Regions from separate parts of the Pseudomonas hamedanensis genome, predicted to be linked through region 1. Evidence: predicted binding sites of a transcription regulator. Region 1 holds the regulator's gene; each other region holds the start of a gene.
The links. Region 1 encodes sigma-54, which starts transcription at its own class of promoters, with help from an activator protein. Its sites were predicted from a motif close to ANTGGCATNNANNTTGCTNT; they were not measured.

Region 1 (10,064 bases):
TTCCTCGAAGACGGCAGCGAGTTCAAGACGTTCAACACCCTCGACGGCCAGGGCATCAAAATGCTGATGAATGCCGGCGTGCAGACGGCTATCATCAGTGGTCGCAAAACCCCGGTGGTCGAGCGCCGAGCGAAAAACCTCGGCATTCCTCATCTGTTTCAGGGGCGCGAGGACAAACTGGTCGTTCTCGACGGCCTGCTGGCCCAACTGGGCCTAAGCTATGAACAGGTCGCCTACCTCGGTGACGATCTGCCTGACCTGCCGGTGATCCGCCGCGTGGGCCTGGGCATGGCCGTTGCCAACGCTGCCGATTTCGTCCGCGAACATGCCCACGGCGTGACCCGCGCCCGCGGCGGCGAAGGTGCCGCCCGCGAGTTCTGCGAATTGATCCTGCGCGCCCAGGGCCGCCTCGATGCGGCCAACGCCGCGTACCTGTGAGCCAAGCCATGTTTAGCAAAAAGTTTCGCAACTTCCTGCTGTTCGGCTGCATCGCTGCGATCTTCGCTGCGGTCGGCTATTGGAATATCAGCCCGGAGCGCTTTCTCGACAAGCCGCCGGTGTCGACCGCCGAAAACCCGATCGACTGGTACGCGACCAACACGCACACCATTCAGTATCTGCCGGACGGCAAAGTGCAGTACGAGATGACCTCCGACAAGGCCGAGCACGTCAAGGCTACCGACGTCACCTTGGTCACCAAACCGGACTTGAACATGTATCGCGGCACCGACTTCCCATGGCACGTGACCAGTGAGCGCGGCGAAGTGAATTCGGGCGGTACCGAAGTGGAATTGATCGACTCGGTGCGCGTACAGCGTACCGATGAGAAAAATCGCGGCACCCTGATCACCAGCACCCGCATGACCGTGTTCCCGCAGCAAGAATATGCGCAGACCGCGCAACCCGTTAGAATCGAGGGCGCTGGCGGTGTATCGACTGGCGTCGGAATGAAAGCGTACCTGAAGGAAAGCAGGATACACCTGCAATCGAACGTAAGAGGACAGTATGAGGCTCGTTAAAACCCTCCCTATTTTGCTCAGTCTGGGCGCAGCACTGGGAAGCGTGAGCGCCTGGTCCCTGCCGAACGATCAGCAGCAACCGATCCGCATTCAGGCCGACGACGCCCAACTGGACGACAAGAATGGCATTGCCACCTATAAAGGTGACGTGATCATTACCCAGGGTTCGATGATCGTCAAAGGCAATACCGTGACCATCACCCGCACCCAGGCCGGCGATATCGATGTGGTAACTTCGGTCGGCAACCTGGCCTACTTCGAACAACTGCAGACCGCTGGCGACAGCAAGCCCGTACAGGGCTGGGGCGTGACGATCCAGTACCACGCCGCGCAGAACCGCGTCGTGCTGATCGACAAGGCCAAGGTTGTCGACAAAGACAACAACACCACCCAAGGCGAGAAAATCGTCTACGACACCGTGAAGAAACTCGCCAGCGCCGGTCGCGCCACGGGCAGCAAAGTCACCGAAGCGCGTCCGCGCATCGACATGGTGATCCAGCCGAAGAAGAAAACCGACGAGAAAACCCAGTAATGGCAACTCTGAAAGCTCAGCACCTGGCCAAGGCCTATAAAAGCCGCCAGGTCGTGCGTGACGTCAGCCTGTCGATCGACAGCGGCCAGATCGTCGGCCTGCTCGGTCCGAACGGCGCCGGCAAGACGACCTGCTTTTACATGATCGTGGGCCTGGTGCAGGCCGATCAGGGTCGAGTGCTGATCGATGATCTGGACGTCAGCCACCAGCCGATGCACGGTCGCGCCAAGGCCGGTATCGGCTATCTGCCGCAAGAAGCGTCGATCTTCCGCAAACTGTCGGTGGCCGACAACATCATGGCGATCCTTGAGACCCGTCAGGAACTCGACAAGGCCGGCCGTCGCAAGGAGCTGGAAAGCCTGCTGCAGGAATTCCACATCAGCCACATTCGCGACAACCTCGGCATGAGCCTGTCCGGCGGTGAGCGTCGCCGTGTGGAAATCGCTCGCGCCCTCGCCACCGCGCCGAAATTTATCCTGCTCGACGAACCGTTCGCCGGTGTCGACCCGATCTCGGTCGGCGACATCAAGCAAATCATTCACCATCTCAAGGCCAAGGGCATCGGTGTTCTGATCACCGACCACAACGTCCGTGAGACCCTGGATATCTGCGAAACCGCCTATATCGTCAACGATGGCCAACTGATCGCTGAAGGCGATGCGCAAACCATTCTGGCCAACGATCTGGTCAAGGAAGTGTATCTGGGTCACGAATTCCGCCTGTAAGCGACAGTGCCCGGTGAGCCGCCCGGGCGCCGTATCGATTCGAGCCGGAATTTAATACGCTTTAATTGTTACAGCGCTCTAGGCAAACACTTCAGTTTCAGGCATATAATTTGCTTAAGTTTGGCGCTTCGGCGCCCTGTAGTGGATGGCGCATAGCGCCGGCGAATAAGGTGTTAAGCCCCTGCCATGAAACCATCGCTAGTCTTGAGAATGGGCCAGCAGCTGACGATGACACCGCAGCTGCAACAGGCCATCCGCCTGCTCCAATTGTCCACCCTGGATCTGCAACAGGAAATCCAGGAGGCCCTGGAATCCAATCCGATGCTCGAACGCCAGGAAGAAGGCGACGACTTCGACAATTCCGACCCGCTGGCCGACAGCACCGAACAAAAGCCCGCCGAAATTCAGGAACCGTCCTACCAGGAAGCCGCCCCGACGGTGGATAACCTCGAGGAAGGCGAATGGAACGAGCGCATCCCTAACGAACTTCCGGTCGATACCGCCTGGGAAGACGTCTACCAGACCAGCGCCAGCAGCCTGCCCAGCAGCGATGACGACGAGTGGGATTTCACCACCCGCACATCCGTTGGCGAAAGCCTGCAAAGCCATCTGCTGTGGCAACTGAATCTCGCGCCGATGTCCGACACCGACCGGCTGATCGCCGTGACACTGATCGATTGCATCAACAATCAGGGCTATCTCGACGAAACCCTCGACGAGATCCTTGAAGCATTCGATCCGGAACTGGACATCGAGCTGGACGAAATCGAAGCCGTCCTGCATCGCATCCAGCAGTTCGAACCCGCCGGCATCGGCGCCCGCAACCTCAGCGAGTGCCTGCTGCTGCAACTGCGTCAGTTGCCGGCCCGGACGCCGTGGCTGGCCGAGGCCAAACGTCTGGTCGCCGATTACATCGACCTGCTGGGCAGCCGCGATTACAGCCAGTTGATGCGCCGCATGAAGCTCAAGGAAGATGAGCTGCGCCAGGTCATCGAACTGGTTCAGAGCCTTAATCCGCGTCCGGGCTCGCAGATCGAGTCCACCGAAGCCGAGTACGTCATCCCCGATGTTATCGTGCGCAAGGACAACGAACGCTGGCTGGTCGAGCTGAATCAGGAATCCGTACCGCGTCTGCGCGTCAACGCCCAGTACGCCGGCTTCGTCAAGCGCGCCGACACCAGCGCCGACAACACCTTCATGCGCAATCAGTTGCAGGAAGCGCGCTGGTTCATCAAGAGCCTGCAAAGCCGCAACGAAACCCTGATGAAAGTGGCCACGCAGATTGTCGAGCACCAACGCGGCTTCCTGGAATATGGCGACGAAGCGATGAAGCCGCTGGTCCTGCATGACATCGCCGAAGCCGTAGGCATGCATGAATCGACGATTTCCCGGGTGACCACGCAGAAATTCATGCATACCCCACGCGGTATTTATGAACTGAAATACTTTTTCTCCAGCCACGTCAGCACCTCCGAAGGCGGCGAATGCTCGTCCACGGCGATCCGCGCGATCATTAAAAAACTGGTTGCCGCGGAAAATCAGAAAAAGCCGTTGAGCGACAGCAAGATCGCTGGTTTACTGGAGGCACAAGGCATTCAGGTGGCTCGCCGCACGGTCGCCAAGTACCGCGAATCCCTCGGGATCGCGCCTTCGAGCGAGCGCAAACGGTTGATGTAAGCCACGTTACAGCGTTCCAGTGGCAGGCTTTTCGGCCTGCCGCTTTATGCACTGGCAACGAAGGAGAAGCTGTATGCAAGTCAACATCAGTGGACACCAACTGGAAGTGACCGAACCTCTGCGCACCTACATCGGCGAAAAACTCGACCGACTGGAGCGGCATTTCGACAAGATCACCAACGTGCAAGTCATATTGAATGTCGAGAAGCTCAAGCAGAAAATCGAAGCCACGCTGCATATTCCCGGCGGAGAAGTAGTTGCCAATGCCGAGCATGACGACATGTATGCCGCCATTGACCTGCTCACCGACAAGCTGGATCGCCAACTCAAAAAGCATAAGGAAAAGACCCAAAGCCTCCTCCAGGGCGCGACCGGTCGTTAACCCCCCTATCCCATGATCCGACTTGAAACCATCCTGACCCCCGGCCGTTCCCAAGTGAACGCGCCGGGCGGCAGCAAGAAAAAAGCCCTCGAACAGATTGCCAACCTGATCCACCGCGAAGTGCCGGATTTGGCGATGCAGGATGTCTTCGAGGCCCTGGTTGCCCGTGAAAAACTCGGTTCCACCGGTTTTGGCAACGGCATCGCCATTCCCCACTGCCGCCTCAAGGGTTGCCAGTCGCCGATCAGCGCGCTGATGCACCTTGAAGCCCCGATTGATTTCGACGCCATCGATGGCGCCCCGGTGGACCTGCTGTTCGTGTTGCTGGTACCGGAAGCTGCGACCGATGCACACCTGGAATTGCTGCGCCAGATCGCCAGCATGCTCGATCGCAAGGAAGTGCGCGACAGACTGCGCAGCGCGCCAAGCAGCGAAGCGCTGTACAAAGTCGTCCTGGACGAACAGAACGGGCACTAATCATGCGTTTGATCATCGTCAGTGGCCGTTCGGGCTCGGGTAAAAGTACCGCCCTGAATGTCCTTGAGGACAACGGCTATTACTGCATCGATAACCTGCCGGCTGGCCTGCTGCCGGAACTGGCCGAACGCGCGCTGATCCACACCGAACTGGCACAGCCGCTGGTCGCCGTGTCGATCGATGCGCGCAATCTGCCGAGCCACCTGTCGCGCTTCCCTGAACTGCTCGAAGATGCCCGGAGCAAGCACATTCAGTGCGATGTGCTGTATCTGGATGCCGACGAAGAAACCCTGCTCAAGCGTTTCTCCGAGACGCGCCGTCGTCACCCGCTGAGCAATGCCGACCGTTCGCTGGCCGAGGCGATCAAGGATGAAAGCGCCCTGCTCGGCCCGATTGCCGATCTGGCTGACCTGAAGATCAACACCACGCACCTGAACCTCTATCAGTTGCGCGACACCATCAAGTTGCGTCTGCTGAACCAGCCGGAGCCGGGTACGGCGTTTCTGGTCGAGTCGTTTGGCTTCAAGCGCGGCATGCCGGTCGACGCCGACCTGGTCTTTGATGTGCGCTGCCTGCCCAACCCGTACTGGAAACCGGAGCTGCGCGAGCAGTCCGGTCTCGACGCGCCGGTGGCCGAGTATCTGGCGGAACAGCCGGATGTCGAAGAAATGTATCAGGACATCTTCGCCTACCTGCACAAGTGGCTGCCGCGCTTCGCCGCGAGCAATCGCGCCTACGTCACCGTTGCCATTGGCTGTACCGGCGGGCACCACCGCTCTGTCTACCTGACCGAACGCCTGGGTCAGGCCCTGCAAAAAACCTTGAAGAACGTCCAGGTTCGCCACCGCGACCTCACCTAAAGGATTCACACCGCGATGCCTGCTCGTGAAATCGAAATCATCAATAAATTGGGGCTGCACGCCCGAGCGTCGGCCAAGTTCGTCGGCGTTGCCGGCAAATTTCCGGACACGACGATAAGAGTGGGCCGCACGCCCGAGAGCACAGTGGACGGTAAAAGCATTATGGCAATGATGATGCTGGCGGCGGGCAAGGGCACCAAAATCCATTTGAGCACCGAGGGCGAGCAAGCCCAGGAAGCCATGGACGCCCTGGTAGAACTGATCAACAACTACTTCGATGAAGGCGAGTGACCCTGTGGCGAGGGAGCTTGCTCCCGCTCGGCTGCGCAGCAGTCGTCAGTGCGGTGCAGCTGGAAAAAATCCAGCGGGGCCGCTTCGCAGCCCGGCGGGAGCAAGCTCCCACACCACAGCTCAACCCAACGCCGTATCCATGACCATCATCAGACAAAACCCGATCAACAAACCGAGACTCGCCAGCTTGTCATGACCATGACGGCGCGACTCCGGGATCACTTCGTGAGTGACCACCAGCAACATCGCCCCCGCCGCCAGTGCCAATCCCAGCGGCAACAGCACTTGCGCCAGACTCACCAGCCAGGCACACAACACTGCGAACACCGGTTCGACCAGACCTGACGCCGCGCCGATCAGGAATGCCCTGACACGCGACATCCCCGCCCCGGCCAGCACCAACGCAATCACCAACCCCTCCGGCACATCCTGCAAGGCGATACCCATCGCCAGGCTGTCCGCTTCCGGCATACCGCCGCCAGCAGACACACCGACCGCCATGCCTTCCGGAATGTTGTGCGCGATGATGGCGAACACGAACAGCCAGATCCGCGGTGGAATCACCGGATGCTCCAGCGTGCCGATGAGCATTTGCGGCGAAGCCCCCGACAGTCTGCGATCAACCAGGTACAGACCGAGCGCGCCCAGCAGGATGCCGAAACAGATCAGTCCGCTGGCCGTCCACGGAGTCAGGCCCAGACTTTCAGCAGCGGCGATGCCCGGCACGATCAGCGAGAATGCTGTCGCCGCCAGCATGACCCCGGCACCGAACCCCAGCAAGGTGTCGCTGAGTGCTTGCGGCATGCGCCGGATCACCAGCACCGGGACCGCCCCGAGCGCCGTGCCGAGAGCGCAGATCGCACCACCCTGCAAGGCTCTGGACAGTCTCGGCGCAAGATCCAGCCATTGCAGCCCGTGCGCGACCAGCAGGGTCATGCCCGCCAACAGCAACAGCGATCCCACGGCGTAACGAAACATACGCCCACTTGTGATCGCCAGTGTCTCAGTGCCCATAGTCAGCCTTGAATTGTTGTTATCGGAAACTCAGACCAGTGCGGCCTGGTAGCGCGCAGCGACTTCAGGCCAATTGATCACGTTGTAAAACGCATTGATGTATTCCGGACGGCGATTCTGGTAGCGCAGGTAATAAGCGTGTTCCCAGACATCGAGACCGAGAATCGGCGTGTTGCCGTTCATCAATGGACTGTCCTGATTGCCGCTGCTTTCCACGATCAGCTTTTTCTCCGGGGTCACGCTGAGCCAGGCCCAGCCGCTGCCGAAACGGGTCAACGCGACTTTGGTGAACGCTTCCTTGAAACGGTCGAGTCCGCCCAGTTGTTCATCAATGGCTTTGGCCAAAGCACCGTCGGGCTCGCCACCGCCGTTGGGCACCATCACTTCCCAGAACAGCGAATGGTTGGCATGGCCGCCGCCCTGATTGATCACCGCTGCGCGAAGCTTTTCCGGCAACTGCTGCACACTGGCGACAAGTTTTTCCACTGGCCACTCGGCAAACTCGGTGCCTTCCACCGCGGCGTTAAGGTTGTTGATGTAGGTCTGGTGATGCTTGGCGTAGTGGATCTCCATGGTTTGCGCATCGATGTGCGGTTCGAGGGCATCGTAGGCGTAAGGCAAGGCAGGCAAGGTAAAAGCCATTTCAATGGACTCCATGGTGATGAGGGGCTGAGGCGCGACGTGCATTGCCGGTGTCCGGGTGCAGCAAACGCTGGGTGCGCGGGTATTCGCCGTACTCGCTGATGAAATTCAGCAGTTCGACGTAGGTCTTGCTGCTCTGGCGCAACGCCGCTTCACGCAGGGCCGGGCGCAAGCGTTCGTCCTGCATGGTCTGCAATAACCGTTGGTGGATGGCGCACAGATACTCGGCGCTCTCCTCCGGTTGATTCAGGCGCAGGTGCAAATCGGCGAGGTTGTGATGAGAGACGACGCAGGCCGCCACCGCTTCGTCGGCGTCCGCCCAGCGTTCGAACAACACTTGCGCCAGGGCCAGGGCTTGCAGGTAAGCCTCACGGGCATCGATCAGCTCGCCCAGCATGAAGCAGCGATTGGCCCGTTCGATCGTGCGTTTCCAGTGCTCCATGATGAACCTCCAAAGCGGTTGCGGGATTTACACGCCGCCGGCGGTGAGTTTCTCGGGGTTGAGCAACTCTTCCAGCTCGCGGCGTGACAGGTCGGTGTGTTCCAGCGCGACGTCGATCACCGCGCGACCTTCCTTGTAGGCCTGCTTGGCGATTTCCGCGGCTTTCTGGTAGCCGATGATCGGATTGAGCGCAGTCACCAGAATCGGGTTACGCGACAGAGCTTCCTTGAGGCGCGCCTCGTTGACTTTGAAGCTGGCGATGGCCTTGTCACCGAGCAGCCGACTGGCATTGGCCAGCAGCTCGATGCTGCTCAGCAGGTTGTCGGCAATGATCGGCAGCATCACATTGAGTTCGAAGTTGCCCGACTGACCGGCGACGGTGATCACCGAATCGTTGCCGATCACCTGCGCGGCGACCATGGCCGTGGCTTCCGGTATCACCGGATTGACCTTGCCCGGCATGATCGACGAGCCGGGCTGCAGGGCTTCGAGTTCGATTTCGCCGAGACCGGCGAGCGGGCCGGAGTTCATCCAGCGCAGGTCGTTGGCGATCTTCATCAGCGTCACGGCGCAGGCCTTGAGCTGACCGGAAACGGCGACGGCGGTGTCCTGCGAGCCGATCAGCGCGAACAGATCCTTGCCCGGGGTGAATTGCACGTCGGTCAGTTGGCTCAAATGCCGGCTGAAACGCGCCGCGAATTCAGGGTGCGCATTGATCCCGGTGCCGACCGCCGTGCCGCCCTGCGCCAGCGATTGCAGGCTGGGGAGCAAATCCTGCAAATGACCGATGTTGGCCTTGAGCTGCTGCGCCCAGCCATTAAGCACCTGACTCATGCGCACGGGCATCGCGTCCATCAGATGCGTACGCCCGGTCTTGACGTGGTGATGCACTTGCCCGGCCTTGTGCTCGATGACTTGCACCAGATGCAGCAGCGCCGGCAGTAATTGTTCATGCAAGGCCAGCGCGGCGCTGACATGGATGGTGGTCGGGATGATGTCGTTGCTGCTCTGGCCGCAGTTGACATGGTCGTTGGCATTGATCGACTCGCCAAGCAGACGGCTGGCCAGCGTGGCGATCACTTCATTGGCGTTCATGTTCGAGCTGGTGCCGGAACCGGTCTGGAAAATATCCACCGGGAAATGCTGCATGAAATTGCCTGCGAGCAGCCCTTGCGCGGCATCGCTGATGGCTTTGCCTTGCGCCGCGCTGATCTGGTTCAACTCGACGTTTGCGCGAGCGGCAGCGGCTTTGGCCAGAATCAGTGCGCGGACGAACTGGCGCGGCATCGGCTTGCCGCTGATCGGGAAGTTATTCACCGCGCGCTGGGTTTGCGCGCCGTAGAGCGCGTCGACCGGCACCTGCAGTTCGCCCATGCTGTCGCGCTCAATACGTGTCTTGGTCATGCGAGTGTCCTTGCAGCAGTTCAGTAAGAGGGATCGAGGGTTGCAACTCACATGTTGCGAGTTGCCAGGTGTAGCGTTGCCAGCGCTGGAGGCGGCATTGGCAAAGCGCCAGGCGCTCCATGTCGCGCAACGGCCGCCAGGCCTGATCGAGGCAGAGGCTGCGCCAGTGCCACGGCAAGGCCATATCAGTGGCGGTATCGAGCAACAGACGGAAAGAAGTTTCGGCGACGGTCCAGGGCGAGGTTGCCGTGCAACAAGACAAATAGCGCCCTTCGGCAAGGTAGTGTTCGATCAGGCGTGGCTCGTCAGGATTCAGTGCGCAACGGATCTGGCGACTCATCCAGCGCCAGCTTTCGAGGTAGGGCTGCTCGTGCAAGGCAGAACTCATGATCCGGGACTCGTGCGGAGATGAGATTCATTATTAGATGATAATGAGAACCAAAACAAGCCTGCATGCACGCAACCTTGTGGGAGCGGGCTTGCTCGCGAATGCGGTGTGTCAGCCAGAGATGTTGTGACTAAAAGACCGCATTCGCGAGCAAGCCCGCTCCCACAGGAGATTTGTGCAAGCATAAAAAAAGGCGCACCACCCGTTGAGG
Region 2 (10,064 bases), 650 kb from region 1:
GCCGACTCTTTCTGTGCAGGGAATGACCGAGTTGCGCGTCTTGCGCGCGCGTTCTTGTGATTTGCTCTTTGTGCCTCTCGGACTGGGTGATGCGCCCGCAGCGTCTCGGTTACAGGTGCTTGATCTTTACCATAATCCTGAATTGCGCCATGCGCCTGATGTCACCCACATGTCCGATTTGCGAATATTGGATCTGTCCTATACCGACATATCCGCGCCACCGCTCGGGCTCGGTTTGCAGAACGGTCCGTCGCGACTTGAGATATTGAACTTATCGCAAACTCCGCTTGCGATAGCACCCTCATTGCAGGGAATGACGGCGTTGCTGGAAGTCGATCTTAGCCGTACTCGGATAAATAGCTTCCCGGACGGCGTGACACCCGAAATTCCCAGGACACGTTTGGATCTGGCCAATAGCCTGATCAGATCTATCCCCGAAACCGTTGAACTCAGAACAGAGCTGGATCTGACCGGCGCGCTGATTTCTGACCCTGCCTCTTTTCGGCGGTTAATCGCTGCACGTCGGCAAACAGGTAAAGATTTCTGGTTGGGAAAATCCTCGCACGATCTGGTGATCGATCATTGGATGCGCAATATTCCACAGGCGCAACACGCCGCGAAAATTGCCCTTTGGGGCTCGCTGACCCACCAGACGAACATTGCGATGATGAAAAAAATCAGGGATCTGATCCGTACGCCTGAGTTCCTCGTCGAGCGCGCACTTTTGCAGCGCCGAGTCTGGTCCTTTCTTGAGCATTTCGAAAAGGCAAGTATGGGTGAGCAAGAAACTTTGCGAGAAATCGCGTTCGCTGAGCCCAGTCCAGGGAGAATGCTGGAAAGGCTCGAAGAGGAAACAAGAAAATTTGACCCAACGGCGCAACACCAGCCCTTGCATCATTTGCCCAAGCGGCCACGGTTTGATTAACGTGGCGCGAACGGCGATGAAAAAGCGGGAATCCCTGACCTGCCTGTATCAGGGTTCCCAAAAAAGTGGGCTTCGCTTGCCGCGTTAGCCCGGTATAAAGAGGGAACCCCCGGCCTGCCTGTACCAAGGATCCCAAAAGGGTGGACGCATCGCGCGGCGGTGCGACCCGGTGTAAAGAGGGGAATCCCCGGCCTGCCTGTACCAAGGTCCCCGAAACGGGTGGTGAAACGAATCACCTGTGAGAGGTATTGCAGGGGGCGTGCCAGGTTTAAATCTGCGGAAACAAAAAATCGCATCGCCAAAACGAAAGCCCCGGAATCCGGGGCTTTCGTATTTATTGCGCGTGGGAATACCCAGGGGCTTGCCGAGAACTCTGGCAGTAATGCTGTGCGCGATTACGGTTCATCGTGCCTTGCTGCGGTGCACCGGAAACAAATGTGGGAGCGGGCTTGCTCGCGAAGGCGTCGTGTCAGTCACCTTATATTTCAATGACCCACCGCATTCGCGAGCAAGCCCGCTCCCACAGGAGCTACCGGGTGTAATGTAGGCGGATTAACCCTCTTCCCCCTCATCATCATCCCCACCATCAACCTTCATGCCCAGTTCCTTGATCTTGCGCGTCAGGGTGTTACGCCCCCAACCCAGCAGCACCGCAGCATCACGCCGACGCCCGGCGGTGTGCTTCAGCGCCGTCTCGATCATGATCCGTTCGAAGGCCGGCACTGCGCTGTCGAGCAGACTGGACTGGCCGCGGGCCAGGGCCTGGTCGGCCCACTGGCGTAGCGCCTGCTCCCAGTTGGTCACCGGGGCCGAGTCCTGTGGCAGGTTGAGCAGTTCCGGCGGCAGGTCGCTGATATGCACTTCGCGTCCGGAAGCCATCACCGTGATCCAGCGGCAAGTATTCTCCAACTGCCGTACGTTGCCGCCCCACGGCAGGTTTTTCAGGTATTCCTCGGTTTCGCTTTTCAGCAGCTTCGGCTCGACCGCCAGCTCCTGCGCGGCGCGGCTGAGGAAGTGTTTGGCCAGGGTCGGGATGTCTTCGCGACGATCAGACAGGCGCGGGATATGGATGCGGATCACGTTGAGGCGGTGGAACAAGTCCTCACGGAATTTCCCGGCGTGAACCAGGGTTTCCAGATTCTGGTGCGTCGCCGCGATGATGCGCACATCGACCTTGACCGGGACATGACCGCCGACGCGATAGAACTCGCCATCAGCCAGCACCCGCAGCAGGCGCGTCTGGGTGTCGGCGGGCATGTCACCAATTTCGTCGAGGAACAGCGTGCCGCCGTCAGCCTGTTCGAAGCGTCCGCGGCGCAGATTTGCCGCGCCGGTGAACGCGCCTTTCTCGTGGCCGAACAGCTCCGACTCCATCAAGTCCTTGGGAATCGCCGCCATGTTCAGCGCGATGAACGGCGAGGCCGCGCGCGGGCTGTGACGATGCAGGGCGTGGGCAACCAGTTCTTTACCGGTGCCGGATTCGCCGTTGATCAGCACGGTAATGTTGGAGTGGCTCAAGCGGCCGATGGCGCGAAACACTTCCTGCATCGCCGGCGCTTCGCCGATGATCTCCGGGGTGCGGGTCAGCGCGGGCACGACTTCCAGGCCTTGCTGCTCCTGCGCGTGCTGGTTGGCGCGTTTGACCAGCGACACCGCTTCATCCACGTCGAAGGGCTTGGGCAGGTATTCGAAGGCGCCGCCCTGATAGGAAGCGACAGCGCTGTCCAGATCGGAGTGCGCGGTCATGATAATCACCGGCAACCGTGGATGCTGCTCGCGGATCCGCGCCAGCAGGTCCAGGCCACTGGCACCCGGCATGCGAATGTCGGAAATAATCACGTCCGGCTGCTGCCGGGCCAGGCGACTCATCACGCCGTCGGCGCTGTCGAAACTCTGGGTGGTCATGCCTTCCTGCTGCAAGGCCTTTTCCAGAACCCAACGGATAGAACGGTCGTCATCGACGATCCACACGGTTTCACTACGGCTCATGTCGATGTGGCTCCTTGTTCCAGTGGCAGAAAGATCGAGAAGGTGGTGTGGCCTGGATGGCTCTCACACTCGATCAGGCCCTGGTGCTGACTGATGATGTTCTGGGTAATGGCCAGGCCCAGCCCGGTACCGTCCGGACGACCGCTGACCATCGGAAAGAAAATGGTTTCCTGCAGTTCCGCCGGGATGCCCGGGCCGTTGTCGATAATCTCGATCTTGGTCACCAGACGATGGCGGATGTGGCCAATGGTGAACTGGCGCATGGCGCGGGTGCGCAGACTGATGCGGCCCAGGCGCAGTTCGTTCTGGCTGCTGATCGCCTGCATGGCGTTGCGCACGATATTCAAAACGGCCTGGATCATCTGTTCGCGGTCGATCAATACGTCGGGAATGCTTGGATCGTAATCGCGCACCAGGGTGATGCAGCCTTGGCTTTCGGCTTCGACCAGATGGCAGACGCGCTCCAGCACTTCGTGGACGTTGCACATTGCCAATGACGGCAGTTTGTTCGAGCCGAGCATGCGGTCGACCAGATTGCGCAGACGGTCGGCCTCTTCGATGATCACGTTGGTGTAGTCGCGCAGGCTTTCTTCCGGCAGCTCGCGGGCCAGCAGTTGCGCGGCGCCACGGATGCCGCCGAGCGGATTCTTGATTTCGTGGGCGAGGCCGCGCACCAGCATCTTGCTGGTTTCCTGCTTGGACAGTTGCGCCTCTTCTTTGGTGATGCGCAGCAAGCGGTCCCGGGGATGAACTTCCAGCAGCAGCAAAGTCGCGCCGTTACTCAGGATCGGCGTTACCGCGTAATCCACCGTCAGGGTCTGTCCGGTAAGGGCAGTGAGCATCGCTTCGCGCTTGGTGAACGGGTGCGCCTGCTCCACGGCCTGGCGCAGAGAATTGAGCGCCTCGGGGGATTCGGTAAACAGCTCGCTGATGAATTGTCCGTGGCTGCGCTGGCCGCTCACGGCCAGGAGCATTTCTGCCGCCGGGTTCATGTACTCAAGGCGCAGTTCGGCATCGAGCAGGATGGTCGCCGTGGTCAGGTTGTCGAGCAGCAAACGGTGGATTGCGTCGCTTATGGTCATCTGGACCCCTTTTGGAGCAAGGCGTGCGCGAGAACAAAGCGCTGATAAAAGGAAAATGCAAAAACCAAACCAAGGCTCCGAAAAGAAGCGTTCGGCGCCTGAAACAGGCGTTTGACGCGCGTTTGTATGGCACGGAGCCAGCTCAAGCGGGAAGTTTCGAACCAAAATGGGTTGGGATATGAGTACGCTGCGAGTTGTTGCACCAATATAGTGCGCAATGCACAAAGGCGTTAGAAGAAACGCAGGAAGGGGTTTTTCGGCTCGGGCGGTTTGTCTTTCAGCGGGCATTCGGGACGCACGCCATAGTCATCGGCAACGCAGGGTTTGACCTGGCGTTTCTGCGCCAGGGAGATACGCAGCATGTGGAAAGGCTGGTTGGCCGTGCGCTCGATCGTCCGCCCCTGGGCGTCGAGAATTTCGATCGAGAGGTTATGACTGCCACGATCGATGTTGGCCAGCGGGAACACCGGGCTGAGTCCAGGCTCACCGGTACTTTTGCCGTCCAGCAGCAGGCGATAGCGATGACCGCTCTGCAGGCCGGGTTCGCTGGTGACGCTGACGATCAGTTCCCCGGCGCTGTTGCGAATCGTCGCGTCGGGTTCGGGGATCAGAATGCGCAGCATGTCGTAGTGGAACGGCGGCTGTTGCGCTGGTTTTCTGGCCGGGGCGCTCGGCGCAGTGGCGGTTGGCGCCGACATGCTATTACTGGTCGCGATCGGCACCCGCTGGGCGTTGGCTCGCGGCTGATCGGTGTAGACACGATTGCCTTGGGCGTCGACGTAGGTGAAGACTTGCGCCGTAGCGGGCAGGGCCAGGCAGCAGAGGACCAGCCATAAAACCCTCATGGCGTATGCACCCGCTGCACGGTGAAGACGGCGGGCGCGCTCTGCTGGATGACGGTTTGCCCGTCGATCACCTGTACGGCCAGTCGATGCTCGCCGCGATCAATATTCACCAATTGCAGAACCGGCACATTGCTTGGCTGGCCATAGGGTTGTTCGTCGAGTACCAGCCTTAGCTGATGCGGCGGTTGCAGGCGCGGCTTGATCAGTACAGTGACGGTGAAGGTGCCGTTGTTGGCGCGCAGGGCTTCATCGCCGGGCAGGCCGGCCAGCTCGAGAATCTCATAGGCATTGCGCGGCGCCTGGCGCTCGGCGGCGGCGGGCGCAGGTGCCGCAGCCGGCGTTTGCGGCTCGACCCGATTGAGCGGCGGCAGCTCGACCGGTTGTGCCTGCACGCCGTCCGGCGGCTGATTGCTGTACGCGGTATTGCCGTTGGCGTCGGTGTACTTGTAGATCTGCGCGACGGCGGGCAGGGCGGTCAGCAGCAGAAGGAAGAGCAAGGTGCGACCCATGAAATCGACCGGGGTTGGAAACGATGGATAGCAGCATAGGCCAGGTGCGGCGGTTGGCCCAACTGGGAACATATCCAGAATCATTCAGCCGCCACAAATCCCCTGTAGGAGTGAGCCTGCTCGCGATGGCGTCGTGTCAGTCGCCAGCTTTTTCAATGGCCCACCGCGATCGCGAGCAGGCTCACTCCTACAGGGGGCTTGGTTGGCCATAAAATCCGGGCAATAAAAAAGGCCTTCCGAAGAAGGCCTCTTTTTGTCACGCTGCGTTACGCAGCGCTACCGGATCAGCAGCTGTAGTACAGCTCATATTCCAGTGGGTGTACGAAGGTGCGAACCTTGATTTCTTCTTCCGATTTCAGCGCGATGTAAGCGTCGATGAAGTCGTCGGAGAACACGCCGCCCTTGGTCAGGAACGCGCGGCCCTTGTCCAGCTCTTCCAGGGCTTCTTTCAGGCTGCCGCAAACTTGTGGGATCTCTTTCGCCTCTTCAGGCGGCAGGTCGTACAGGTTTTTGTCAGCAGCGTCGCCTGGGTGGATCTTGTTCTGGATACCGTCCAGACCGGCCATCAGCAGTGCTGCGAAGGCCAGGTACGGGTTGGCTGCCGGATCCGGGAAACGTGCTTCGATACGGCGGGCTTTCGGGCTCGACACGTAAGGAATACGGATCGAAGCGGAACGGTTGCGAGCCGAGTAGGCCAGCATGACCGGTGCTTCGAAGCCTGGTACCAGACGCTTGTAGGAGTTGGTCGCCGGGTTGGTGAAGCCGTTCAGGGCCTTACCGTGCTTGATGATGCCGCCGATGAAGTACAGCGCGGTATCGGACAGACCGGCATAGCCTTCGCCAGCGAAGGTGTTCTTGCCGTCTTTCCAGATCGACATGTGTACGTGCATGCCCGAGCCGTTGTCGCCGTACAGTGGCTTCGGCATGAAGGTCGCGGTGCGGCCGTAAGCGTCAGCAACGTTGTGCACAACGTACTTGAGGGTCTGGGTTTCGTCGGCTTTCTTCACCAGGGTGTTGAACTTGACGCCGATTTCGTTCTGGCCGGCGGTCGCCACTTCGTGGTGGTGAACTTCGACGGTCAGGCCCATTTCTTCCAGCGCGTTGCACATGGAGGTACGGATTTCGTGGTCATGGTCGAACGGCGGAACCGGGAAGTAGCCGCCCTTGACGCCTGGACGGTGGCCTTTGTTGCCACCTTCGACGTCCTGGTCGGACATCCACGAACCTTGCTCGGAGTAGATCTTGAACATCGAGCCGGAGATGTCCGACTTGAATTTCACCGAGTCAAAGATGAAGAACTCAGGCTCTGGACCTGCGAACACGGTGTCACCGATACCGGTGGCTTTGAGGTGTTCTTCGGCGCGCTTGGCGATCGCACGTGGGTCGCGGTCGTAGCCTTGCATGCTCGAAGGTTCGATGATGTCGCACACCAGGATCAGGGTGGCGTCTTCGGTGAACGGGTCGAGAACGGCGGTTTCGTCAACCGGCATGAGGATCATGTCGGAGGCTTCGATGCCTTTCCAGCCAGCGATGGAGGAGCCGTCGAACATTTTGCCGACTTCGAAGAAGTCTTCATCCAGCGCATCGCGAGCCGGCATGGTCACGTGGTGCTGAGTGCCTTTGGTGTCCGTGAAGCGCAGATCAATCCACTTGACGTCATGATCTTTGATGAGTTGAACCGTCTTCGACATACTGTCCTCCGGGTGGCTTAGGGCTTGGTAGTGGATGCCCTTAAATGTGGGTGATGCCGGCGCGAATACTCTGCCAAGGCAACCTGCCTCACAAGGGAGCAAATTGCATGCCAGTGCCCCAGCATGGGTTTTTTGCCCCAAATTCACCCCTATTAAGGTGCAAAGCGCTGGATTGCGGAAAATCTCGCCCTCTAATGTAGCGTCTTCAATCGAAAATGACCCGTTTTGGTGCGAGCAAAACCTTCTGCACATTAACTGGTTAAACCTTGAGCAATTTCCGCTATAATCCGCGCCCCCCTTTTTCGGCTGGCCGTTCGCGCGCTGTTTTCATGAAACTAATCGTAAAAGTCTTCCCCGAGATCACCATCAAAAGCCGACCTGTCCGGACGAAGTTCATCCGCCAGTTGGCCAAGAACATCCGCACCGTGCTCCGTGACCTGGACCCGGCCGTGGTGGTGAGCGGTGTGTGGGACAATCTCGAACTGGAAACCCGCGTTACCGACCCCAAAGCCTTGAAAGAGATGGGCGAGCGCCTGACCTGCATGCCGGGCATTGCGCATTTTCTGCAGATCGACGAGTACCCGCTGGGCGACTTCGACGACATCACCGAAAAGTGCAAACAGCACTATGGCGATGCGCTGGCCGGGAAGATTTTCTCGGTGCGCTGCAAGCGTGCGGGCAAGCATCCTTTCAGCTCGATGGACGTCGAAAAGTACGTCGGCAGCAAGTTGCGTCGCGAGTGTGGCGCTGCCGGAATCGACCTCAAGGCGCCGCAAATCGAAGTCCGTATCGAAGTTCGCGACAAACGGTTGTTCGTGATCCACAGCCAGCACAACGGCATCGGCGGCTACCCGCTCGGTGCGCTGGAGCAGACGCTGGTGCTGATGTCCGGTGGGTTTGACTCCACCGTGGCGGCCTACCAGATCATGCGTCGCGGCCTGATGGCGCATTTCTGCTTCTTCAATCTGGGCGGGCGCGCCCATGAATTGGGCGTGATGGAAGTCGCGCATTTCATCTGGAAGAAGTACGGCAGCTCGCAACGCGTGCTATTTGTCAGTGTGCCGTTCGAGGAAGTGCTGGGCGAAATCCTCGGCAAAGTCGATAACAGTCATATGGGCGTGGTTTTGAAGCGTATGATGTTGCGCGCCTCGTCCGAGATTGCCGAACGCTTGCACATCGATGCGCTGGTCACTGGCGAGGCGATTTCCCAGGTGTCGAGCCAGACGCTGCCGAACCTGTCGGTGATCGACTGCGTGACCGACAAACTGGTCCTGCGTCCGCTGATCGTCGCGCACAAGCAGGACATCATCGACACGGCCAACGAGATCGGCACCGCCGATTTCGCCCGGCACATGCCGGAATACTGCGGGGTGATTTCGGTCAACCCAAAGACCGCCGCCAAGCGCGGTCGCGTCGAGCATGAAGAAAAAGAATTCGACATGGCGGTGCTCGAGCGTGCGCTCGCCAACGCCAAGCTGGTGCCGATCGATCGGGTGATCGACGAATTGGGCCAGGATTTGCAGATTGAAGAAGTCAGCGAAGCGCTGGCCGGTCAGATCGTGATCGACATCCGCCACCCGGATGCCGCCGAGGATGACCCGCTGGAACTCGCTGGCATAGAAGTACAGACGATGCCGTTCTATGCAGTGAACGCACGTTTCAAGGAACTGGACCCTACTCGCCAGTACCTGCTGTATTGCGACAAAGGCGTGATGAGTCGCCTGCATGCTCACCATTTGCTCAGTGAGGGGCATGCCAATGTGCGCGTTTATCGACCGAGCTAAGTGCCCGGGGCTGTTTGCCTGTGGCCTGCGTCACCGGCCCCCCGACACCGCCGTCAAGCTGTAACGGCCATGCCGGACACTACTGCTAATCGCTGCCAAGACTTGTCAGCAAACCGAATCCTCTGATCGAGATACACAAGTGATCGAAAATCTACGCAACATCGCCATCATTGCCCACGTTGACCATGGTAAGACCACCCTGGTAGACAAACTCCTGCGTCAATCCGGCACCCTGGAGCGCAACGAGCTCAACGACGAGCGCGTGATGGACTCCAACGACCAGGAAAAAGAGCGCGGTATTACCATCCTGGCGAAAAACACCGCCATCAACTGGAACGGCTACCACATCAACATCGTGGACACCCCGGGCCACGCCGACTTTGGCGGCGAAGTTGAACGCGTCATGTCGATGGTCGACTCCGTTCTGCTGCTGGTTGACGCTCAAGACGGCCCTATGCCGCAAACCCGTTTCGTGACCAAGAAGGCTTTCGAAGCCGGCCTGCGTCCAATCGTGGTGATCAACAAGGTTGACCGTCCAGGCGCGCGTCCGGACTGGGTTCTGGATCAGATCTTCGACCTGTTCGACAACCTCGGTGCTACCGAAGAACAACTGGACTTCCAGGTTGTTTACGCTTCGGCCCTGAACGGCATTGCCGGTCTGGACCACACCGCCATGGCGGAAGACATGACTCCGCTGTACCAAGCGGTCGTCGACCACGTTCCGCCTCCGGCCGTTGACCGTGACGGTCCGTTCCAGATGCAGATCTCCGCGCTGGACTACAACAGCTTCCTGGGTGTTATCGGTGTTGGCCGTATCGCTCGCGGTCGCGTCAAGCCGAACACTCCGGTTGTCGCGATCGGTGCCGATGGCAAGCGTCGCAACGGCCGTATCCTGAAGCTGATGGGTCACCACGGTCTGCACCGCGTTGACGTTGAAGAAGCTGCTGCCGGCGACATCGTCTGCATCAGCGGTATGGATTCGCTGTTCATCTCCGACACCCTGTGCCACCCGGACACGGTCGAGGCGATGAAGCCGCTGACCGTCGACGAGCCAACCGTTTCGATGACCTTCCAGGTTAACGATTCGCCTTTCTGCGGCAAGGAAGGCAAGTTCGTGACGTCCCGTAACATCAAGGACCGTCTGGACAAAGAGCTGCTGTACAACGTTGCACTGCGCGTTGAAGAAGGCGATACCGCTGACAAGTTCAAGGTTTCCGGCCGTGGTGAGCTGCACCTCTC
Region 3 (10,064 bases), 990 kb from region 1:
GTTGCGTCGAGTTCTGCGTGCCGAAGCGGCAGAACTCGCTGCCAACGCAGGTTTTTACCGTGCGGATGGATTTGCCGTAGGCGTGGCCGGACGGCATGTCGAGGTCTTTCCAGACACCCGGCAAGTCTTGCTTTTTGATCCCCAGCAAATCGATGCGCTGCCCGCCGGTGACCTTGACCATCGGCACGTTGTACTTGTCCGCCACGTCGGCAATCCGGCGCAATTCCGATGGATTGGTCACGCCGCCCCACATGCGTGGCACTACCGAGTACGTGCCGTCCTTCTGGATGTTGGCGTGGGCGCGTTCGTTGATCAGGCGCGATTGCGGGTCGTCCTTGGCCTCGCCCGGCCAGGTGGAAATCAGGTAATAGTTGAGAGCCGGGCGGCACGTCGCACAGCCATTCGGCGTGCGCCAGTTGAGGTAGCCCATGGTGCCGGCGATGGTCAGCAGGTGCTGTTCGCGGATGGCCTGGCGGATTTGCCCGTGGTTGAGGTCGCTGCAACCGCAGATGGCTTTTTCGCTTTTCGGTTTGACGTCAGCCGCGCCGCCCACGGTGTTGATCAGGATCTGCTCGACCAGCCCGGCGCAGGAACCGCAGGAGCTGGCGGCCTTGGTGTGTTTTTTCACTTCGTCAACGCTGAACAGGCCGTGTTCCTGAATCGCTTTGACGATGGTGCCTTTGCACACGCCGTTGCAGCCGCAGACTTCGGCGCTGTCGGCCATGACCATGGCTTTGTCCTGGCCCTGATGTCCTACGTCACCCAAGGCGTTTTCACCAAACATCAAATGATCGCGGATCTCGCCGATGGCGTGGTTCTCACGAATCTGGCGGAAATACCAACCGCCATCTGCCGTATCGCCGTACAGACAGGCGCCGACCAGCACGTCATCCTTGATCACCAGTTTTTTGTACACGCCGCCGATCGGGTCGGAGAGGGTGATGGTCTCGGTGCCTTCACCGCCCATGAAATCGCCGGCAGAAAACAGATCGATGCCGGTGACTTTCAGCTTGGTCGAGGTCACCGACCCCTGATAACGGGCGAAGCCAAGCTGGGCGAGGTGGTTGGCGCAAACCTTGGCCTGTTCGAACAGCGGTGCGACCAGGCCATAGGCGATGCCGCGATGGCTGGCGCACTCGCCGATCGCGTAGATGCGCGGGTCGTAGGTTTGCAGGGTGTCGTTGACCAGAATGCCGCGATTGCACGGGATGCCGGCCTTTTCCGCGAGTTCGGTGTTGGGGCGGATACCGGCCGCCATCACCACCAGGTCGGCAGGAATGATGTCGCCGTTCTTGAATTGCACCGAGCCGACCCGGCCGTTGCCGGCGTCGTGCAGGGCCTGGGTCTGTTCGCACAGGCGAAAGTGCAGGCCGCGGGACTCGAGTGCGCTTTGCAGCAACTGGCCGCTGGTTTTGTCCAGCTGACGCTCGAGCAGCCACTCGCCGAGGTGCACGACCGTGACGTGCATGCCGCGCAGCATCAGGCCGTTGGCCGCTTCAAGGCCGAGCAGGCCGCCGCCGATAACCACGGCATGTTTATGGGTTTTCGCGGTGTCGATCATTGCCTGGGTGTCGGCGATGTCGCGGTATCCGATTACACCCTGCAAGGTGTTGCCGGGGATCGGCAGGATGAACGGCGTCGAGCCAGTGGCGATCAGCAGCCGGTCGTATTCGGCTTCGGTGCCGTCCTCGGCGATCACCCGGCGCTTGACCCGGTCGATCTCCACCACTTTGCGGTTGAGCAGCAACTTGATGTTGTTTTCCAGGTACCAGTCGAGGTCGTTGAGCACGATCTCTTCGAAGGTTTGCTCGCCGGCCAGCACCGGCGATAGCAGGATGCGGTTGTAGTTGGTGTGCGGTTCGGCACCGAAGACCGTGATGTCATAGAGCTCGTCGCTCAGCTTGAGCAATTCTTCCAGGGTGCGGACCCCGGCCATGCCATTGCCGATCATCACCAGTTTGAGTTTTTTCATCAGGTTCTCCGGGGAGCTGCGGCTGGCCTCTGGTGGGCCGTCGGGCCTTGCTCGACAAATTTTGCGCCAACAAAAAAAGGCGTCCCGCTAGTTGCCTAGCGAGGACGCCTTTGTCCTGGTCCCGTTCTCTCGGGAAGCGCAGCCTTCATCGTTGAAGGTTGGGCTTTTATGTATGGTGAGAAGAGTAATGCAGTGGTTGTGCCAACTTGGATGGGGGCGGGTTTATTGGGGATTGGGGATGGGGTGGGTGGTTTTTTTGCACCGAATCGAGGCGTGTTGCTCGTTCGTGGCGCGTTAATTCCTGAAGATCTGTGGTGTCAGGCCTGGCCTCATCGCGAGCAGGCTCACTCCTACAGGGGAACGCATTTCAAATTGTAGGAGTGAGCCTGCTCGCGATAGCCGCACTTCGGTCTCAGCTGTGAAACAACAACACGAGCAGCAGCACATTCCCAAGCAAGGCCACCAACGCCATGGTCCGCCAGACCTTCAACGGCTCCCGCTCCAATAAAGGCCGGGGCCTGACACTCAAACTGCGCCGCTCGCCCTGTTCCAGCTCCAGCAACCACTCTTCGGCCGTTTCGAACCGTTGTTGCGGGTCAGCGGCCACGCCGCGCTCAAGACTCTGCGCCAGCCATTCCGGCAAGTCCGGCCGATAGCGACTGGCGCTGACAGGCACGCCAAATCGGGGGCGCTGGAACGCTTCGATCTCACCGTAGGGAAAGTGCCCGGTCAGCAGGTAATAGAGGGTGATGCCGACCGCATACAAATCCTGTTGTGCACTCGGCGGATCCCCGCGAAACGCTTCCGGGGCGATAAAGCTTGGCGTTCCCGGCAGCGTTGACGGCGTGTCTTCGGACAACCCCGGGCAATACGCCAGGCCGAAATCCAGCACCCGCAGCTCGCCGTCATCGGCCAATAACAGGTTTTCCGGTTTGATATCGCGATGAAAAATCTGCCGCCGATGCAGCAACCCGACCGCACGTAACAGCCGTTCGGCGATGTCCTGCCACTGCGCCATCGGCAACGGGCCGCTCTGCTGGAAGCGCTGCGCCAGAGTCATGCCGGAATATTCACGCATCACGTAGTACAAATGCTGACGCTGATGGCAGGCATGGACTTCAGGAAAATGGCGGCCGGCCACGCGTTTGAGAAACCATTCCTCAGACAGCAGCGCTTGCCCGGCCTGAGCATCAGCGCTTGAACGCGAGGGCAGGGTTTTCAGCAGCCATGGCAGGCCCTGTCCGTCCGTGACCCGATACAACAGCGATTGCTGACTCTGCGCGGCAATGCCCTGCACTTGCCAGCCTTCAAAAGCCTGGCCGGGTTTCAGCGCTGGCGGCAAGGGCCATTGCTGCAAATGAATCAGCGCATCGCCAAGGTTCGCCTCGCCGACATGATCGACCCGAACGAGCAAGGCACTGGCATTGTCCTGACTTCCGGCCAGATGCGCGGCGTTGATCAAGGTGCGGGCGGCGCTGTGCAGATCGGGCTGATCGCGCAAGATCGCGGCGATCGCGGTATCGCCCAGGGTCGACCACACTCCGTCGCTCAGCAGCACAAAACGCTCGCCGTCACGCAGCTCGCCGTCGAGAAAGTCCAGCACCAGATGTTGATCCAGCCCCAGCGCCCGTTTGAGCACATGCTGCATGCCCGGTTGCTCCCAGACGTGATCCTCGGAGATCCGTTGCAGGCTGTCGGCGTGCCAGCGATAGACCCGGCAGTCGCCGACATGGGCGAGGGTGAACCGCCGGCCACGCATGACGAGCGCGCTGACGGTGGTGAGCAGCGGCTGCCCACCGCCATTGGCCTGCAGCCAGCGGTTCTGCGCGAGCAACAGGCGATCCAGTGCCTGGGCCACGCTCCAGGTTTCCGGGGTGGCGTAATAGTCCAGTGCCAGGGCCTGCAAGGTCGAGCGCGCGGCGAGGCCGCCATCGGCACATTGACTGACGCCATCGGCAATGGCGAACAGATAACCCTTGCTCGCGGCCAGCGCCGGCGCCGGTGTCACCGAACGCAAAGCGTCCTGGTTTTCCGCACGCGGGCCGGTGGCGCTGGCTTCGGCAAAGCTCAATTGCAGGGCCATTGAAGCCTCAGACCCGTGCCGCCGTGACGGCCGCCGAACCCCAGGTGGTTCTCCAGCGGCGTTTCACCCCGTGCAGACCAAACCAGGCGAGGATGCCCAGGCTGGCGAACAACCACAGGGCAAGCTGGTAACTGCCGGTGCTTTGCTTGATCGCGCCCATGCCGGCGGCCAAGGCGAAACCACCGATCCCGCCGGCCATGCCGATCAGCCCGGTCATCACGCCGATTTCCAGACGAAAGCGCTGGGGCACCAACTGGAACACCGCGCCATTACCGGCGCCGAGACCGAGCATGGTGCAGACGAACAGTGCCAGCGCCGCGTAGGAACTTGGCAGGTTGAAGCCCACGGCCGCGATGCAGATGGCCGCCACGGTGTACATCGCCAGCAGCGTGCGAATGCCGCCGAAGCGATCCGCCAGTGCGCCACCCAGCGGCCGCATCAGGCTGCCGCCGAACACGCAGGCCGCGGTGTAGTAGCCGGCGGTCACCGGGCTCAGGCCGTATTGGTCGTTGAAGTAGCCGGGCAGGGCGCTGGCCAGACCGATGAAACCGCCGAAGGTTACGCTGTAGAAAAACATGAACCACCAGCTGTCGCGATCGCCAAGGGCCTTGAAGTAGTCGGCCATGGCTTTCGGTTTTGGCCGCTGTGGGGCGTTTTTCGCCAGCCACGCAAATAGCACCAAGGTCAGGATCAGCGGGATCAGAGCGAAACCGAACACGTTGCTCCAGCCGAACGCGGCGGCAATCACCGGGGCGAGCAGGGCGGCGAACACGGTGCCGGAGTTGCCCGCACCGGCAATGCCCATGGCTTTGCCCTGATGTTCTGGCGGATACCACTGCGAGGCCAGCGGCAGGGCTACGGCGAACGAGGCGCCGGCCATGCCGAGGAACAGACCGAGGATCAGCGCCTGTTCATAACTGTGGATGCCGAGCTTCCACGCGCCGAACAGCGCGCAAATGACGATGACCTGGCCGATCAGTCCGGCCGTCTTCGGCGACAAGCGATCGGCCAGCATGCCCATGGCGAAGCGCAACACCGCACCGGCCAGGATCGGCGTGGCGACGACGAGGCCGCGCTGTTGCGTGGTCAGGTGCAAATCGGCGGCAATCTGCACCGCCAGCGGGCCGAGCAGGTACCAGACCATGAAGCTCAGGTCGAAATACAGGAAGGCCGCGAACAGGGTCGGGGTATGGCCGGATTTCCAGAAGCTTGAATTCATCGCGCACCTCGGCTGAAAAGAGTCTCGAAAGGAGTCATGTACAGCAGGTGGAGCGCCGCACGGCCGCACCACCGGCCCCGGTCTGTGGGGCCAAAACGCAAAAACGCCGCTACCTGATTCGCCGGGGGGCGAACGGGGTGAGCGACGTCTTTGTCGTAGGTGGGGCAACCGCCGTTGGTTACCTGTGCGGTTTACATAGCGAGATTTGTGCCAAGGCTTGAAAAGATCGCAGCCTCGTTGCACTCGTCAGCTCCTACAGAAGGGTCAGATCGTTCCCATGCTCCGCGTGGGAATGCCGCCAGGGACGCTCCGCGTCCGCTCTTGCGAAGTGACGCAGAGCGTCACGGGATGCATTCCCACGCAGAGCGTGGGAACGATCGGTCAGCCCAGCAACTCACTCATGGCAATGATCTGCTCCGCCACCTGAATCAGCTTCTGCTGGCGGCTCATGGCCTGGCGGCGCATCAGGGTGTAGGCCTCTTCCTCGTTGCAATCCTTCATTTTCATCAACAAGCCCTTGGCCAGCTCGATGCGCTTGCGCTCGGCCAGTTGTTGGTCGCGCGCCTGCAACTGCGCGCGCAGGGCCTGATCGCTTTCGAAGCGGGCCATCGCCACGTCGAGAATCGGCTGCAAGCGCTGTGCGTGAATGCCTTCGACAATGTAGGCACTGACCCCGGACTTGATCGCCTGACGCATCACCCCCGGATCATGCTCGTCGGTAAACATCACGATCGGCCGTGGCTGGTCGCGGCTGACCAGCACCACTTGCTCCATGACGTCACGGCTCGGTGACTCGGTATCGATCAGGATCACGTCCGGGCGCACCGTTTCGACGCGCGCGGGCAGGTCGATGGTCAGGCCGGACTCGTCGATCACCTCGAAACCGGCTTCGGTCAGCGCGGCTTTCAGGCGGCCGACCTTTTTCGCGGTGTCGTTGATCAGCAGAATGCGCAACATATTCGCGGTCTCCTGTCAGCGGCGGGCAAGAAGGGGAGCGTCGTCGCTCAGGGCGTGCAAGCGAAAGCTGCGCGCATAGCCGGCCGGGTCGCTGCCATCCCAGATTTTGCCGTCGAGCAACTGGCTGCTGCGCATGTCGGTGCTCCCGGCAGTGACCCCGACGGCGCTGGCCGCGGCGCGATAAACGTCCAGCTGTTGAACCTGACGCGCCACGGCCAGGTAATCCGGGTCTTCGCGCAGCAGGCCCCAGCGGCGAAATTGCGTCATGAACCACATGCCGTCGGAGAGGTACGGCAGATTGACCTCGCCCTGAGCGTGAAAGCGCAGCGCATGCGGGTCCTGCCAGCGATTGCCGAGGCCGTCGGCGTAGTCTCCGAGAAAGCGTGGCTCGATGCAGGCGGCGGGCGCGTCGAGGTATTCGGCGGCACTGAGCAGTTGTGCCGTGCTGCGCCGGTTCTCCGCGCTTTCTTCGATGAAGCGGCTGGCTTCCAGAATCGCCATGACCAGGGCTCGCGCGGTGTTCGGGTACTGTTCGACGAATTCGCGGGTGCAGCCGAGGACTTTTTCCGGGTGGTCGGGCCAGATGGTCTGGCTGGTGGCGAGGGTGAAGCCCAGATCCTGCTGCACAGCGCTGGCGGCCCACGGTTCGCCGACGCAGAAACCGTCAATGCGGCCGGCTTGCAGGTGCGCGACCATTTGCGGCGGCGGCACGACCACGCTGTCGACATCCTGCAATGGATGGATGCCCTGGCTTGCCAGCCAGTAATACAACCACATTGCGTGAGTGCCGGTGGGGAAGGTCTGGGCGAAGGTCAGTTTTGCGCGGCTTTGGTGCACGTGCCGATCCAGCGCTTCAGGACTGGTCACACCGAGGGTTTGCAGGCCGTGCGAAAGGTTGAGGCTCTGCCCGTTCTGGTTCAGGCCCATCAGCACCGCCATGTCGGTCGCAGCGACACCGCCGATGCCCAGGTGCACCGCGTAAATCAAGCCGTACAAGCTGTGCGCGGCATCGAGTTCGCCGCTGACCAGGTTGTCGCGCAGGTTCGCCCATGAGGCCTGGCGCTTGAGATTCAACGTCAGGCCGTAAGGCTGGGCGAAACCCTGTGTCGCGGCGACGACCACCGAGGCGCAATCGCTCAGGGCCATGAAGCCAAGGTTGATCGCGGTTTTTTCCGGGGCATCGCTGCCATTGACCCAGGCCAGCGGCCCTGGCGAAAGTTCATTCATACAACCCACCTCAAAAAAAACGCCGTCCCGGATGTTGCGCTGCAACCCCGGAAACGACGCCATTGTCCTTACCCGCCTGCCGCCATTGGTCTGCGCGCTGATACTGCATCGGTGCAAGGCATATGCCAGTGCCAGCGATTTGTCCGTGCGCCTCGCGCGGTGGGGCGATGCCCGGCTATAATCGCCGCCTCTTTTCGCCGCCCGAGTCATCGCCGCCCATGTACACCCTGGCCCGTCAGCTGTTGTTCAAACTTTCCCCGGAAACCTCCCACGATCTGTCGCTGGACCTGATCGGCGCGGGCGGGCGTTTGGGCCTTAACGGCTTGCTGTGCAAGGCGCCGGCAAAAGTGCCGGTGACGGTCATGGGTCTGGAATTTCCCAACCCGGTGGGTCTGGCCGCCGGTCTGGACAAGAACGGCGCGGCCATCGATGGCTTTGCCCAACTGGGCTTCGGGTTTGTCGAAATCGGCACCGTGACGCCGCGTCCGCAGCCGGGCAATCCGAAGCCGCGAATCTTCCGCCTGCCGGAAGCCGAGGCGATCATCAACCGCATGGGTTTCAATAACCTTGGCGTGGATAACCTGCTGGCGCGAGTGGCCGCGGCGAAATACAAGGGCGTGCTGGGTATCAATATCGGCAAGAACTTCGACACCCCGGTCGAGCGTGCAGTCGACGATTACCTGATTTGCCTGGACAAGGTCTACGCCCACGCCAGCTATGTGACAGTCAACGTCAGTTCGCCAAATACCCCGGGCCTGCGCAGCCTGCAGTTCGGTGACTCGCTCAAGCAACTGCTCGCCGACCTGGCCACCCGTCGCGCCGAACTGGCCTTGCGCCACGGCAAGCACGTGCCCCTGGCGATCAAGATCGCGCCGGACATGACCGACGAAGAAACCGCTCAGGTCGCACAGGCACTGATCGAAACCGGCATGGACGCGGTGATTGCCACCAACACCACCCTCAGCCGTGTCGGGGTTGAAGGCATGGAACATGGCGACGAGGCGGGCGGCCTGTCCGGTGCGCCGGTGCGCGACAAGAGCACGAACACCGTGAAGGTGCTGGCCGCCGAGCTGGCGGGACGCTTGCCAATCATCGCCGCAGGCGGGATTACCGAGGGCAAGCATGCGGCAGAGAAGATCGAAGCGGGTGCGAGCCTGGTGCAGATCTATTCGGGCTTCATCTATAAAGGCCCGGCGCTGATTCGCGAATCGGTGGATGCCATCGCCGCGCTGCGCTAAGTCTTACTGAAAACTTGTGGGGAGCCTTTGTGGCGAGGGGATTTATCCCCGTTGGGTTGCGCAGCAGCCCCAAATCCTTCAAACGCGATGTGCCGGGTAAGTTGAAGATTCAGACGTCGCGACTGCTGCGCAGCCGAGCGGGGATAAATCCCCTCGCCACAGGGATCTCTGTAAACCTTGTTTCCGGGCATAAAAAAGGGCTCCTCAAAGGAGCCCCTGGGCCGTAGCCCGCCGTCCGGGAAGGACGTGCGTGGTTAATTCGTTGCTAGTCAGATTGTCGTGTCGGAATAAATGCCCTGTGTCAGCCGACGGCGTGAAGTTCGTTGAGTCTGTGGATTCCCGCAGTGCCGGTCATACCGTCCCAGTTGTCGCCGCGTCCTTCTCGCCAGCCGTTGATCCAGGCTTGGCGTACCGACGGTAGAGTAAATGGGCAAAGCTCACGGGATTTGCCACCAACGCCATATTGATATCCGCGCAAAAATGCTCTTTCCAACGGATCACGCTTAAGTCTTCTCATAGGGTGTTTCCCTCACTTGTTGACTGTTTGTGTCGCGTCGACCTCAACCGAGGCCTGGCAGAAAGAAACCTGCCATGATGCGGCTCGCTGCCGGCGTGGCGAGCCAAGGTGTTGACGCCGTTGCGACGTCAACCTGTGCTCAGTTCTAACCAATGAGTCACACCGAGGGAATGATCGTTTTGTCATAAGCACGTAACGAAAGTAGTGCTACAGCCATAAGTAAAGATGTGTTTCATCGACGTTTTTTCGGCAAACCCCGGTATGATCGGCGCTGCGCTGGATGATGGGGTTAATGCTTAAGTGAGAATGACCTACGTTCGCGCTGGGGTACTAAGCGACGAAGGGTCGCTTTAAGACTTTTTATTTCGCCAACTTTTTTATCTGTCCTGGCATCTAAGCTCTTTTAACCCGAGCAGCGGGGACGGAACGGCACACCTTCGTGCCACGCGGGCGTTCTTTTAGAAAAGCGCCTGATTGAAAACCGGGTCGGCAATGCGTTGCCGATTCACTAGCCAAAGGCTCTGGAAATACCATGTCCGACCGTTTCGAACTCTTCCTCACTTGCCCCAAAGGCCTCGAAGGCCTGCTCATCGAGGAAGCCGTCGGGCTTGGCCTTGAAGACGCGCGCGAGCACACCTCCGCCGTGCGTGGCATGGCAACCATGGAAACCGCGTATCGCCTGTGCCTCTGGTCACGTCTGGCCAACCGCGTGTTGCTGGTACTCAAACGTTTCCCGATGAAAGACGCCGAAAACCTGTACCACGGCGTTCTCGACATCGACTGGCAGGACCACATGCTCAGCGACGGCACCCTGGCCGTTGAGTTCAGCGGTCACGGCTCGGGCATCGATA

Region 2: the regulator sigma-54 is predicted to act here: its motif matches at 7,137-7,156, upstream of glnA (type I glutamate--ammonia ligase).
Region 3: the regulator sigma-54 is predicted to act here: its motif matches at 7,569-7,588, upstream of HU739_RS08650 (CmpA/NrtA family ABC transporter substrate-binding protein).

The regions. Positions count from the first base shown of each region.
Region 1 is NZ_CP077091.1:3,031,187-3,041,250, forward strand. Features, by position in the region: gene HU739_RS13185 (KdsC family phosphatase) at 1-438, shown strand, start outside; gene lptC (LPS export ABC transporter periplasmic protein LptC) at 447-1,019, shown strand; gene lptA (lipopolysaccharide transport periplasmic protein LptA) at 1,006-1,551, shown strand; gene lptB (LPS export ABC transporter ATP-binding protein) at 1,551-2,276, shown strand; gene HU739_RS13205 (RNA polymerase factor sigma-54) at 2,463-3,953, shown strand; gene hpf (ribosome hibernation-promoting factor, HPF/YfiA family) at 4,027-4,335, shown strand; gene ptsN (PTS IIA-like nitrogen regulatory protein PtsN) at 4,348-4,812, shown strand; gene rapZ (RNase adapter RapZ) at 4,815-5,672, shown strand; gene HU739_RS13225 (HPr family phosphocarrier protein) at 5,688-5,963, shown strand; gene HU739_RS13230 (ZIP family metal transporter) at 6,084-6,977, opposite strand; gene HU739_RS13235 (superoxide dismutase) at 7,008-7,619, opposite strand; gene HU739_RS13240 (hypothetical protein) at 7,621-8,061, opposite strand; gene HU739_RS13245 (class II fumarate hydratase) at 8,089-9,465, opposite strand; gene HU739_RS13250 (FagA protein) at 9,446-9,853, opposite strand.
Region 2 is NZ_CP077091.1:3,678,126-3,688,189, reverse strand. Features, by position in the region: gene HU739_RS15890 (leucine-rich repeat domain-containing protein) at 1-925, shown strand, start outside; gene ntrC (nitrogen regulation protein NR(I)) at 1,478-2,914, opposite strand; gene glnL (nitrogen regulation protein NR(II)) at 2,911-3,996, opposite strand; gene HU739_RS15875 (DUF4124 domain-containing protein) at 4,227-4,841, opposite strand; gene HU739_RS15870 (DUF4124 domain-containing protein) at 4,838-5,350, opposite strand; gene glnA (type I glutamate--ammonia ligase) at 5,635-7,041, opposite strand; gene thiI (tRNA uracil 4-sulfurtransferase ThiI) at 7,371-8,825, shown strand; gene typA (translational GTPase TypA) at 8,965-10,064, shown strand, end outside.
Region 3 is NZ_CP077091.1:2,037,403-2,047,466, reverse strand. Features, by position in the region: gene nirB (nitrite reductase large subunit NirB) at 1-1,972, opposite strand, end outside; gene HU739_RS08665 (bifunctional protein-serine/threonine kinase/phosphatase) at 2,385-4,055, opposite strand; gene HU739_RS08660 (nitrate/nitrite transporter) at 4,063-5,274, opposite strand; gene HU739_RS08655 (ANTAR domain-containing response regulator) at 5,656-6,231, opposite strand; gene HU739_RS08650 (CmpA/NrtA family ABC transporter substrate-binding protein) at 6,247-7,458, opposite strand; gene HU739_RS08645 (quinone-dependent dihydroorotate dehydrogenase) at 7,677-8,696, shown strand; gene rmf (ribosome modulation factor) at 8,998-9,213, opposite strand; gene rlmKL (bifunctional 23S rRNA (guanine(2069)-N(7))-methyltransferase RlmK/23S rRNA (guanine(2445)-N(2))-methyltransferase RlmL) at 9,746-10,064, shown strand, end outside.